Regions from separate parts of the Isoptericola sp. NPDC057191 genome, predicted to be linked through region 1. Evidence: predicted binding sites of a transcription regulator. Region 1 holds the regulator's gene; the other holds the start of a gene.
The links. The regulator HspR, encoded in region 1, represses chaperone genes until heat shock. The targets are predictions, from matches to a motif close to AAGTTGAGTCNNNNNGACTCAACTT.
Positions count from the first base shown of each region.

Region 2: the regulator HspR is predicted to act here: its motif matches at 2,029-2,053, upstream of dnaK (molecular chaperone DnaK).

Region 1 covers NZ_JBHUWC010000257.1:112-3,994, reverse strand. The annotation lists gene ACFT55_RS19360 (DnaJ C-terminal domain-containing protein) at 80-1,078, shown strand; gene ACFT55_RS19355 (heat shock protein transcriptional repressor HspR) at 1,116-1,544, shown strand; gene ACFT55_RS19350 (DUF1540 domain-containing protein) at 1,715-2,023, shown strand; gene ACFT55_RS19345 (hypothetical protein) at 2,072-2,848, opposite strand; partial or broken gene ACFT55_RS19340 (sigma-70 family RNA polymerase sigma factor) at 3,070-3,883, shown strand, end outside.
Region 2 covers NZ_JBHUWC010000188.1:628-7,716, forward strand. The annotation lists gene grpE (nucleotide exchange factor GrpE) at 1-43, opposite strand, end outside; gene dnaK (molecular chaperone DnaK) at 40-1,923, opposite strand; gene ACFT55_RS17430 (cold-shock protein) at 2,148-3,095, opposite strand; gene ACFT55_RS17435 (hypothetical protein) at 3,232-3,885, shown strand; gene ACFT55_RS17440 (GNAT family N-acetyltransferase) at 3,906-4,382, opposite strand; gene ACFT55_RS17445 (DUF222 domain-containing protein) at 4,442-5,959, opposite strand; gene ACFT55_RS17450 (class I SAM-dependent methyltransferase) at 6,079-6,711, opposite strand; partial or broken gene ACFT55_RS17455 (LuxR C-terminal-related transcriptional regulator) at 6,820-7,089, opposite strand, start outside.

The DNA of each region.
Region 1 (3,883 bases):
CCCGGATTAGCTGTCCCGGGGGGGCGCAACCCTCGGCGCAGGGTTGCGCCACCTCGCCCCGTGACGAAAGGAGGACGTCGTGACAGGTCAGGACTGGATCGAGAAGGACTTCTACTCCGCTCTCGGCGTCCCCAAGGACGCGGACGACGCGGCCATCAAGAAGGCGTACCGCAAGCTGGCGCGGCAGTACCACCCGGACCAGAACCCGGGTGACGCGTCGGCCGAGGCGAAGTTCAAGGAGATCGGCGAGGCGTACGCCGTCCTCTCGGACAGCGAGCAGCGTCAGCAGTACGACGCCGTGCGTGCGATGGCCGGTGGCGGCGCCCGGTTCGCCGCGGGCCCCGGTGGCGGTGGCAACGGCTTCGAGGACGTGTTCGGGTCGATGTTCGGCGGAGGCGCCCCGAACGCCCGCTACACGCAGTACCCGCAGGGCGGCGGCGCCGGCGGCTTCGAGGACATCCTCAGCTCGATGCTCGGCGGCCAGGGCGGCTTCCGCGGCGGCAGCCGGCGCGCCGGCTTCACCGCGCCGCAGAAGGGCCCGGGCGTCGCGGCGGAGACCACGCTGCCGTTCCGCACGGCCGTGGAGGGCGCCACCGTGGAGTTCACGGTGGACGGCCGCAAGGTCAAGACCAAGATCCCCGCGGGCGTCAACGACGGCCGCAAGCTGCGCATCCGCGGCAAGGGGCGGCCGGGTTCCGGCGGCGGTGAGGCGGGCGACCTCGTGGTCACCGTGCACGTCTCCGCGCACCCGGTGTTCACGCTCGACGGCGTCAACCTGCGCATGTCGGTGCCCGTCACGTTCACGGAGGCCGCTCTCGGCACCACGCTCGAGGTGCCCACCCTCGACGGCAGCACCGTGCGGCTCAAGGTGCCCGCGGGCACGCCGTCCGGCCGCGTGCTGCGGGTCAAGGGCCGCGGCGTGCGGACGACGAAGGCGCAGGGCGACCTGCTCGTCACCGTGCAGGTCGCGGTGCCGCAGAAGCTCAGCAAGAAGGCGAAGGAGGCGCTCGAGGCGTTCGCCGCCGAGAGCGACCACGAGGACGTCCGGGCAGGGCTGGCGCAGCGCGCCGCGGAGTGACGGCCCGGGCGACGTGCACCGTGCGAGGGAGGTAGCGATGGTCACCGAGGACGCCCCGGTGCTGACCGTGTCCCAGGCCGCCCAGCTCGCCGGGATGCACCCGCAGACCCTGCGCCAGTACGACCGGCTCGGCCTGGTGACGCCCCGCCGCACCGCGGGCCGGGGGCGGCGGTACTCGCAGCGCGACGTGTCCCGCCTGCTGGAGGTCCAGCGGCTCGCGCAGGTCGAGGGGATCAACCTCGCCGGCATCCGGCGCATCCTCGACCTGCAGGAGCACGTGGCCCAGCTCGAGGCACGCCTCACCGCGCTCGCGATGCAGCCCGGGGGCCGGGTGTTCGCCGCCGGCTCGTCGGGCGACGTCGTCGTCGTGCGCCGCGGTCAGCGGGTGCGGCGCGCCGAGCGGTCCGAGCTGGACGCCGCGGAAGGCGCGCTGGTGCTCTGGCGCCCCCTGCCCCGACGCGGCTGAGAGCCGCCGCCCGCCGTCTTTTCGCCATGCAATTCTTCGCTAAATCCCGTCGCAATAGGTGAGGCTTTCCTTGCTGAATTCGAGGGCGAATTCGCATCGCATATTCCGTGCGTGAGTCCTATCCTGGCTGAAGGCGGCGCGAGCCGACGGCGAGCAGCGAGGAGCGCACGATGAGCACTCTGATGGAGATGCCCGAGGTGACCGAGTGCACCGTCGAGGGCTGCGGCTACAACCACGACCACGGCTGTCACGCCGGTGCGGTGACGATCGCCGGGCACACCGGAGACGCGTCGTGCGCCACGTTCATCCCGCTGAGCGCCAAGGGCGGCCTGGAGAAGGTCGTCGCCCACGTGGGGGCGTGCCAGCGCGGGGACTGCGTCCACAACCACGAGCTCGAGTGCGCGGCGGCCGCGATCCGCGTCGGGCCCGGCCCGGACGACGAGAGCCACGCCGACTGCCTCACCTACTCGCACCCCTGAGCCTCGTCGGCACCCAGGTGGCGGTCAGCGCGGGGGTCAGCGTGACGGTCAGCGGGTGAGCTGCGTGAGCAGCTCGGCGGCCGCGGCGTGCGACGTCGGCAGGCGCTCCACCCACACCCGGGTGGGGCGCCGCATCGTGTCCCCGATCCCCATGAGCGCGGCGTTGCGCTCGACCACCCGGCGGGTGGTCTTCGCCAGGTCGCTCACCCTGGCGTCGCGGCGGGTCAGCACCGCGAAGACGCCGTCGGTCAGCGCCGCCATCGGGTGGCCCTCCCCGAAGACCTGCTCGAGGGCGCGGCCCACGGTCGCGGACCGCGCGGCCCGGTCCCAGGGCGCCAGCCCGTCCACGGCGACGTCGATGACGACGAGGCAGTGCGTGGTCGGCACGTCGTGCTCGGCCCCGACGGCCGCGCCGTACGTCTCCCGCAGCCGCTCCGTGAGGTAGGCCCGCGTGGGCAGCCCGGTGCCCGGGTCGCGCAGCCCGCTCAGGGCCGGCTCGGTGTCGCGTCCACGGACCCAGCCGACGGCGACCGCACGGATCGCGTCGGGGTCCGGGGCGCGGTGGGCGGCACGGTAGAGGCACTCCACGTCGTCCAGCGTCTCGCCCAGCCCGACTCCTGCGCGCCCGCGCGCGGCACCCAGCCGGTGGGCGGCGGCGTGGGGCGACCGGCCGTCGTCGAACGCCTCGACCAGCGCGTCGACCGCCGGGTGGTACCAGTCGTCCGGGCGCAGCCAGACGTCGGCAAGGCTCGTCGCGCGCCAACGGTCGAGCACCTCGGAGGGGAGCTCGGGCGCGTCCGTGGGCCCGCTCGTGGACCGGTTCATGATGATGGGAGCCCCATGGGCAGCCATCATGACGCAGTTGCGCCCCACTGACACGGGCGAGAACTGTCGCGGAGGCGCTTTCCGCTGCCTGAGGCACGGAAACTTGCGGATATCCTGCGTCTTTCTTGAGAAAGTTCACCCCTCAACGACCGGCTGCGCGCACGTACAGTACGGGAGTCTGCGCGGGAGCATCGCGTGGGAGAGCCAGAGCGAGGTCGGCCATGACGGACGTCTACGTGGGGTCGGACGACTCGGCACGCAGTGACGCCGAGCTGATCCTGGACGTGCGCGGAGGCGACCTCGAGGCGTTCGGTGCTCTCTACGTCCGGCACGTGCCGGCAGCCCGCGCCGTGGCCAGGCAGTACGTGCGCTCCGCGGCCGACGCCGACGACCTCGTCTCGGAGGCGTTCCACCGGGTGCTCGACGTGCTGCAGCACGGCGGCGGCCCCGACGCCACGTTCCGCGCCTACCTGCTGACGGTGGTGCGGCGGCTCGCCGCCGACCTCGCGCGCGGGGTACGGCGCACCCGCCCCACGGCCGACGACGGCACGTTCGAGGCCGCGCTCGGCCTCGTCGACTCCACCGACGTCCCCACGTTCGAGGGGTTCGAGCGGTCCGTCGTGAAGAACGCCTACCAGGCGCTCCCGGAGCGCTGGCAGGCGGTGCTCTGGTACACGGAGATCGAGGGCCGCACGCCGGCCGAGGTGGCGCCGATCCTCGGCCTGACGCCCAACGGCGTCTCCGCCCTCGCCTACCGCGCCCGCGAGGGACTGCGGGTCGGGTACCTGCAGGAGCACCTCACGCACGCACCCACCGACGGGTGCCGGGCCGTGAACCCGCTGCTCGGCGCGTACGTGCGCGGCGGCCTGGCGCGGCGCGAGGTCGCGAAGGTCGACACCCACCTGGAGTCGTGCAGCGAGTGCCGCTCGCTCGTGCTCGAGCTCGGCGACGTCGCCCACGGCATGCGGGCCGTCGTCGCGCCCCTCATCGTCGGGCTGGCGGGCCTCGCCGTCGTGGGGGCGCTGCCCATCGGGG
Region 2 (7,089 bases), on a different contig from region 1:
AGCTCTCCGGGGGCTCGGGGACCGACCGCTGCTCGTCCGTCACTTCTTGTCGTCCTCGTCGTCGACGATCTCGGCGTCGACCACGTCCTCGTCGGAGGCGGAGGAGGCACCGGCGGCCGAGGCCGCGTCATCCTCGGCGGCCTGGGCGTTGCCCGCGGCCTGCTCCTGCTCGGCCGAGGCGTACAGCGCCTGGCCGATCTTCTGCGACGACGTGCCGAGCTTCTCGTACGCGGCCTTGACGGCGTCGGCGTCCTCGCCCTCCAGGGCGGTCTTGACGCCGGCGATGTCGGCCTCGACCTCGGTGACGACCTCGGCGGGGAGCTTGTCGCGGTTGTCCGCGATCTGCTTCTCCATCGAGTACGCGAAGGCCTCGGCCTGGTTGCGGGTCTCGGCCTCCTCGCGACGCTTCTTGTCCTCGGCGGCGTGCTCCTCGGCGTCCTTCACCATGCGGTCGATGTCCTCCTTGGGGAGGGCGGAACCACCGGTGATCTTCATCGACTGCTCGGTGCCCGTGCCGCGGTCCTTGGCGGACACGTGCACGATGCCGTTCGCGTCGATGTCGAAGGTGACCTCGATCTGCGGGACGCCGCGCGGCGCCGGGGCGATGCCGGTGAGCTCGAACGTGCCCAGCGGCTTGTTGTCGCGGGTGAACTCGCGCTCGCCCTGGAAGACCTGGATCGCCACGGACGGCTGGTTGTCCTCCGCCGTGGAGAAGATCTCGCTGCGCTTGGTCGGGATGGCCGTGTTGCGCTCGATGAGCTTGGTCATCACGCCGCCCTTGGTCTCGATGCCGAGGGACAGCGGGGTGACGTCGATGAGCAGCACGTCCTTGCGCTCGCCGCCGATGACGCCGGCCTGCAGGGCCGCGCCCACGGCGACGACCTCGTCCGGGTTGACGCCCTTGTTGGGCTCCTTGCCACCGGTGAGCTCGCGCACGACGTCGGTCACGGCCGGCATGCGGGTGGAGCCACCCACGAGCACGACGTGGTCGATGTCGGACACGGAGATGCCCGCGTCGCGGATGACCGCGTGGAACGGCGCCTTGGTGCGGTCGATGAGGTCCTGCGTCATCTGCTGGAACTGCGCACGCGTGAGCTTCTCGTCCAGGTGGACGGGGCCGTTCTCGCTCATGGACAGGTACTGCATCGAGACGTTGGTGCTCGTCGCGGACGAGAGCTCCTTCTTGGCCTGCTCGGCCGCCTCGCGCAGACGCTGCAGGGCGATCTTGTCCTTCGACAGGTCGACACCGGCGCTGTTCTTCACCTGCTTGATGAGGTGGTCCACGATGCGCTGGTCCCAGTCGTCACCGCCGAGGCGGTTGTCGCCCGAGGTGGCGCGCACCTGGATGGTGGAGAAGTCGTCCTCGTCCTTGCCGACCTCGAGGAGCGAGACGTCGAACGTGCCGCCGCCCAGGTCGAAGACGAGGATGAGCTCGTCCTCCTTGCCCTTCTCCAGGCCGTAGGCGAGGGCCGCCGCGGTGGGCTCGTTGACGATGCGCGTCACGTTGAGGCCCGCGATCTGGCCGGCGTCCTTGGTCGCCTGGCGCTCGGCGTCGTTGAAGTACGCCGGGACGGTGATGACCGCGTCGGTGACGGGCTCGCCCAGGTACTCCTCGGCGTCGCGCTTGAGCTTGCCGAGCACGCGCGCGGAGATCTCCTGCGCGGTGTACTTCTTGTCGTCGATCTCGACCGCCCAGTCGGTGCCCATGTGGCGCTTGACCGACGAGATGGTGCGGTCGACGTTGGTGACCGCCTGACGCTTGGCCACCTCACCGACGAGGACCTCGCCGGTCTTGGAGAACGCGACGACGGACGGCGTCGTGCGCGACCCCTCCGCGTTCGCGATGACGGTGGGCTCGCCGCCCTCCAGGACGGCGACCACGGAGTTCGTGGTGCCCAGGTCGATACCGACTGCTCGAGCCATGTGTGCTGCCTCCATGCGTACGTCCGGACGCCTGTGCGCCCGAGGTTGAGTCAACTGCACTCAACGTAAATCTCGGCGCCCCGGCCTCGCAAACCGCAGGCGCTGAAGTTGAGTCTGTATGGCTCAACCTTGCTCGGGGCGCCTCTATTCCCGCAGGTGATCACGGGCGTTCGCTGTGAGCGAACAGGGCTGCTGTGCCGCAATCCTCGGGAGGTTCCGCTCGCTCAGACCAGCTCGACGTTGTCGGCCTGCGGGCCCCGGTCGCTCTGCCGCACCTTGAAGCGGACGCGGTCGCCCTCCTCCAGGAACTCGACACCCCGCACGACGGACACGTGCACGAACAGGTCCGCACCTCCGGCGTCGGGCGTGATGAAGCCGAACCCGCGGTCCGCGTCGTACCGCGCGACGGTGCCCTCGCCACCACGCACGGGCGCGCCGGACGACGACGGCCGGCCCGAGCGGCCGCGGTCCGCACCCCCGCGCGGACTACGCCCACCTGCGGCACCGGCGGCACCGCGCACGAGCTGGACGTTGCGGGCGTTCGGACCCTTGTCGCCCTCGACGACGTCGAACGTCACGCGTGCGCCCTCGGCGAGCTCGCTCAGGCCATGGCCGAGCGCGCGGACGTGCACGAAGACGTCGTCGCCGCCCGCGTCGGGAGCGATGAACCCGAAGCCCTTGACGTCGTCGTACCAGGAGACGGTGCCGTCCGCGCCGTCGGAGGCGGGCCGGGCCGGCTCGGACGCGAGCGGGAGCAGGTGGTCCGCCTGCGGACCCTTCTCCCCCTCGACGACGAGGAACGCCACCCGCTGCCCCTCCGTGACCACGCCGCCCCCGACGATGGCCGAGCTGTGCACGAAGATCTCGTCGCGGCCGTCGTCGGGCGTGACGAAGCCGTACCCCTTGGTCGGCTCGTACCAGTTGACGGTGCCGAGCACGCCCAGGGGCGCGTCCGCGGCCTGGTCGCCCGTGACCCGGACGCGGCGGGCCTGCGGGCCGCGGTCGCCCTCGCCCACCTCGAACTCGACGACCTGCCCCTCACGGAGCAGCTTGGGCCCGTCGTCGCCGACGATCTCGGACGCGTGGACGAACAGGTCCTCCGCCTCGTCCCCGAGGTCGATGAAGCCGAACCCTCGGTCGGCGTCGAACCATCGGACAGTTCCCTGGGGCACCTGATACTCCTCGTCTTGACAGAAGATTGCTGTCTCCAGTGTCCCTGACTGGCGCGGCGCGAACCTCCGAACGTGCTCAGCGCCACCTTTGCGCCCGGCCCTGCCGCGGACCGGACGCCTGTGGTGGGATCGGCGCATGCAGCCCGAGCCCGCCGACAGCTACTACGCCCGCATCGTCGCCCACCTCGGCCCGGACGGCCGGCTCCCCGTGGCGGTCGAGGAGATGCCCGGCTGGGACATCTACCCCTACGAGGTGGACTCGTTGCGGATGAAGCCGCTGCACCCCCTGGCCGACGCCGAGCCCCCGCGCAGGGGCGAGGACCCGTCCGAGTGCTGGTGCTCGTCGGCGGCGGACCGCCTGCCCACGTTCCTGGAGGACCACGTGTGGCGCAACGAGCGGTGGGTGCTGACCGCCGACCTCGCCCAGGGGCTGCCCGCGTTCCTCATGCTCGTGCCCGTCTCGGCGCACTGCGACCTGCCGACGGTCCCGGCGGACCTCGCCGCGGAGATGGGGCAGCTGATCGTCGCGGTCTCGGCGGCCGTCGAGGCGCTGCCGAGCGTGGGCCGCGTGCAGCTCGCCAAGTGGGGCGACGGCGGGGCGCACCTGCACCTGGCGTTCCTCGGCCGGCCCGCCCGCGTGCTGCAGTTCCGCGGCTCCCCGCTGCTCGACTGGGCGGAGAACCTGCCCGACGTGCCCGAGGACGTCCTGCGCACGAACGCGGCGTTCGTCGCCGCACAGGTCGTCGCCGCCGTGGGCGGGCAGGCCGGTCCGGCGGGCGGCGCCGCCTGAGAGGGCTCGTCCCCCGGTCGTCAGAGCGGCTTGCGCATCTGCTGCGTCACGACGTCGTACCCGGCGGAGCCGTACAGCGTCACCGCGGGCGTGTTGTGCCCGAAGACGTTGAGCTCGAGGGCGGTGGCGCCGGCCTCACGGGCCGCGTCCTCGGCTGCCGTGAGCAGCCCGCGCCCGAGCCCCTGACCGCGGCGCGACTCGACCACCTCGATGTCGTACAGGAACGCCACGCCGGGCACCCCGCGCGGGTGGTCCAGCGCCACCCACACGCGCCCGACCGGCTCGCCGTCGGCGTCGAGGCCGCGCAGGAACAGCATCCGTCCCGTGGCCACGCCCTGCGGCAGGAGCCGGGCGCTCTCGTCGCGCGCCCGCTGCGCCGCGCCGTCGGCCTGCCACATCCCCGCGGCGACCTGCTCCGCCGCGTAGCCCTCCGCCAGCGCGTCCTGCCACTCGTCGAACTCGCCCGGCGTCATCGGGCGGAGCGTCACCGTCGTCATGCGGGCGTGCTGGCACAGGTCATGACGACCGACCCTCCCGGCCGTGACTCACCGACCGCTCAGAACGGCGGCGTGCCGGGATCGGACGGCGGGTGCCCGTCGGGGGCTCGCGCGTCGGCCTGGTTCGGCGAGCCACGCCCGGGGTCCGGGGGCCGGGGTTGCGCGCGCCCCGTGGGCGACGTCCACAGGAGGGCGCCGTCAGGCGCCCGGGCGACACGCCATCCGGTCTGGTGCTTGAGCACGTGGTGGTGACGGCACAGATGGGTCAGGTTGTCGGCGGTCGTCGTGCCGCCGTCGACCCACGCCCTGACGTGGTCGACGTCGCAGGCCGAAGCCGCCCGGGTGCAGCCCGGGAACGTGCAGGTGACGTCCCGGGCCTGCAGCAGCGCGCGGAGCGCTGCCGGCACGGCGTAGGTGCCCGGGTCGGTGGCCAGCACCGTGTCGTCGACCGGGTCGACCAGGAGTCGGCGGAGCGAGGGGGCGCTCGCCGTCAGGCGGAGCGCGGTCTCCGCGTCGACGGGGGCCTGACCGTCCAGCTCGGCGACCCCGCCGGCGTCACCGCCGAGCAGCGTGAGCACCGGCACGGTGATCCGCACGGTGGGTGCGACGCGGCGGGCAAGGTCTGCCAGGCCGGGCACCCGGGCGCCCTCTGCGCCACGGGCAGCAGCGCTGCCCGCGACGGCACGCGGGTCGTCGGCGCCGTCGACGTCGGCGCCGTCGATGTCGGCTCGGCCGAGCAGGAGGTCCGCGAACGCGTCGGCACGGAGCTGCCCCGCCCCGCGCGGGTCGCCCTCGTCCCGTGCCGTGCGAGCGACGCGAGAGAGCCGGTCGTGGATCGCATGCGCCTGGACCGCCGGCAGGTGCGCGGTGATCCAGGCCATGCCGTCAGCGCCCGGGTCGAGGTAGACCGCCCGCTTGTCGACCGCCGCGCGGTGCCGGACCGTCAACGACACCGGGTGCGCCAGGTCCCGCGCGCGCCGCAGCCGGCGGCGGAGCTGCGGCAGGGTGACCCGCCTGGCGGCCGGCAGGACCGCCTCCTCGACGCTTCGGCGCGCGTCGACGTCGGGAAGGCCGAGGAGGGTGTCCGCGAGCGCCCCGGCGTGCGCGAGCGAGAACCGCCCCTGGCACAGGTCCACGAGCGCCGTGGCCGTGCCCTCCCCGCCCCCGGCCTCGCCGGCAGCATGGGCGTGCGAGGCCGCCTCGGTCAGTACGCGCGCCACGCCGACGAGTCGCGTCGCCTCCTGCTCGGACCAGCGCAACGCCGTCGCCAGGTCGGCCGTGAAGGCCCGCTCCGCCAGCTCGCGCCGACGGGTCGACGATGCCCGGCGGACCTGCGGGTCGTCCCGCTCGAGCAGCGCCCGCTCGCACCTGTCGGCGGCCCGTCGCGCCCGTTCCACGGCGAGCACCTTGGCGCCCTCCAGCGCGTCGATGCGTCGCTGGAGCTCCACCACCTCGTCGATCGAGGACGACACCTGATGGAGGGACGGTCGCGGCCCAGGGTCGACGCGTCGCAGCACGTCGGACAGCTCGACCGGCGCTCCAGGTGACGCGTCGACGACGTCGTGCTGCTGAGCCATCCCGCCCCCTTTCGCCGTCGCGGTCGGCCGTCCCGACACACCGTTCGAACACTTGTTCGATCCTATCGAAGTACAGCGCACCCCGGGCGAGACCTGTGGACAACCCCTCACCTCCTAGGTCATCGCGGCCCGCCGACCGGTGTGCGGCGCAGCCGGTAGAACGTGGGCTCGCCACGACGCGCGAGGCGCGGCATGCCCGGGGCGTCGGTGGGGACCCGGTGCACGTCGGTGACCTTCCACCCGGGGAAGGCGTCCTCGATGTCGGCCCGACTGGCGCCGGTGGGCATGAACGGCGGCCCGACGGACCTGCCCAGCACGAGCATCAGGAGCGTCGCGCCCGGACGCGTGCGGTCCGTCACGGCGCGGCCCATCGCGCGCTGCTCGGGGGTTCGCAGCCCGTGGAAGCAGCCGACGTCGAGGACGAGGTCGAAGTCGTCCCCCACGACGTCGGCGGGCAGGGTCGTGGCGTCCGCCCGGACGACCGTCGCGGCGACGCGCTCGCGCGCCAGCCTCGTGCGGGCGCGGCCGAGAGCGCGCTCGACGACGTCGACCGCCGTGACGTCCCACCCGCGGCGGGCGAGGGTCAGCGCATGCACTCCCGTGCCGCAGCCCACGTCGAGCGCGCGCCCGGGCCCTCCGCGCTCCGCCTCCTCGCGTCGGAGGAGCTCGTCCAGCCGACCGGCGTCCGCGGCGGCCGACCGCTCCCACGGCGTGAATCCCACGGCGTAGGCGACCTGGTAGAAGGTGCTCATGACGTCCTCCTGGGCTCGGTCCAGCGGCTCGTTCTGCACCCGACGCTAGGGGTCGTGCGCGCGACGCCACATCGGCAGGACCATGCATCCCTCGTGTGCAGGCCGGGCTCAGACGAGCCGGGAGTCGTAGGCGTACGCCGTCGCCGCGGCGCGCGAACCCACCCCGATCTTGAGGAAGATGTTCGCGACGTGCCGCGCCACCGTGCGCTCGGACAGCACGAGCCGCCCGGCGATCTGCCGGTTCGTGAGCCCGGTCGCGAGGAGGCGGAGCACCTCGACCTCCCGCGGGGTGAGGCCGTCCGGCGCCCCCGCCGTCTCGCCCACGAGGGATGCCAGGTCGCGGCGCGCGCCGAGGTCGGCGAAGGTGCGCCGCGCGGC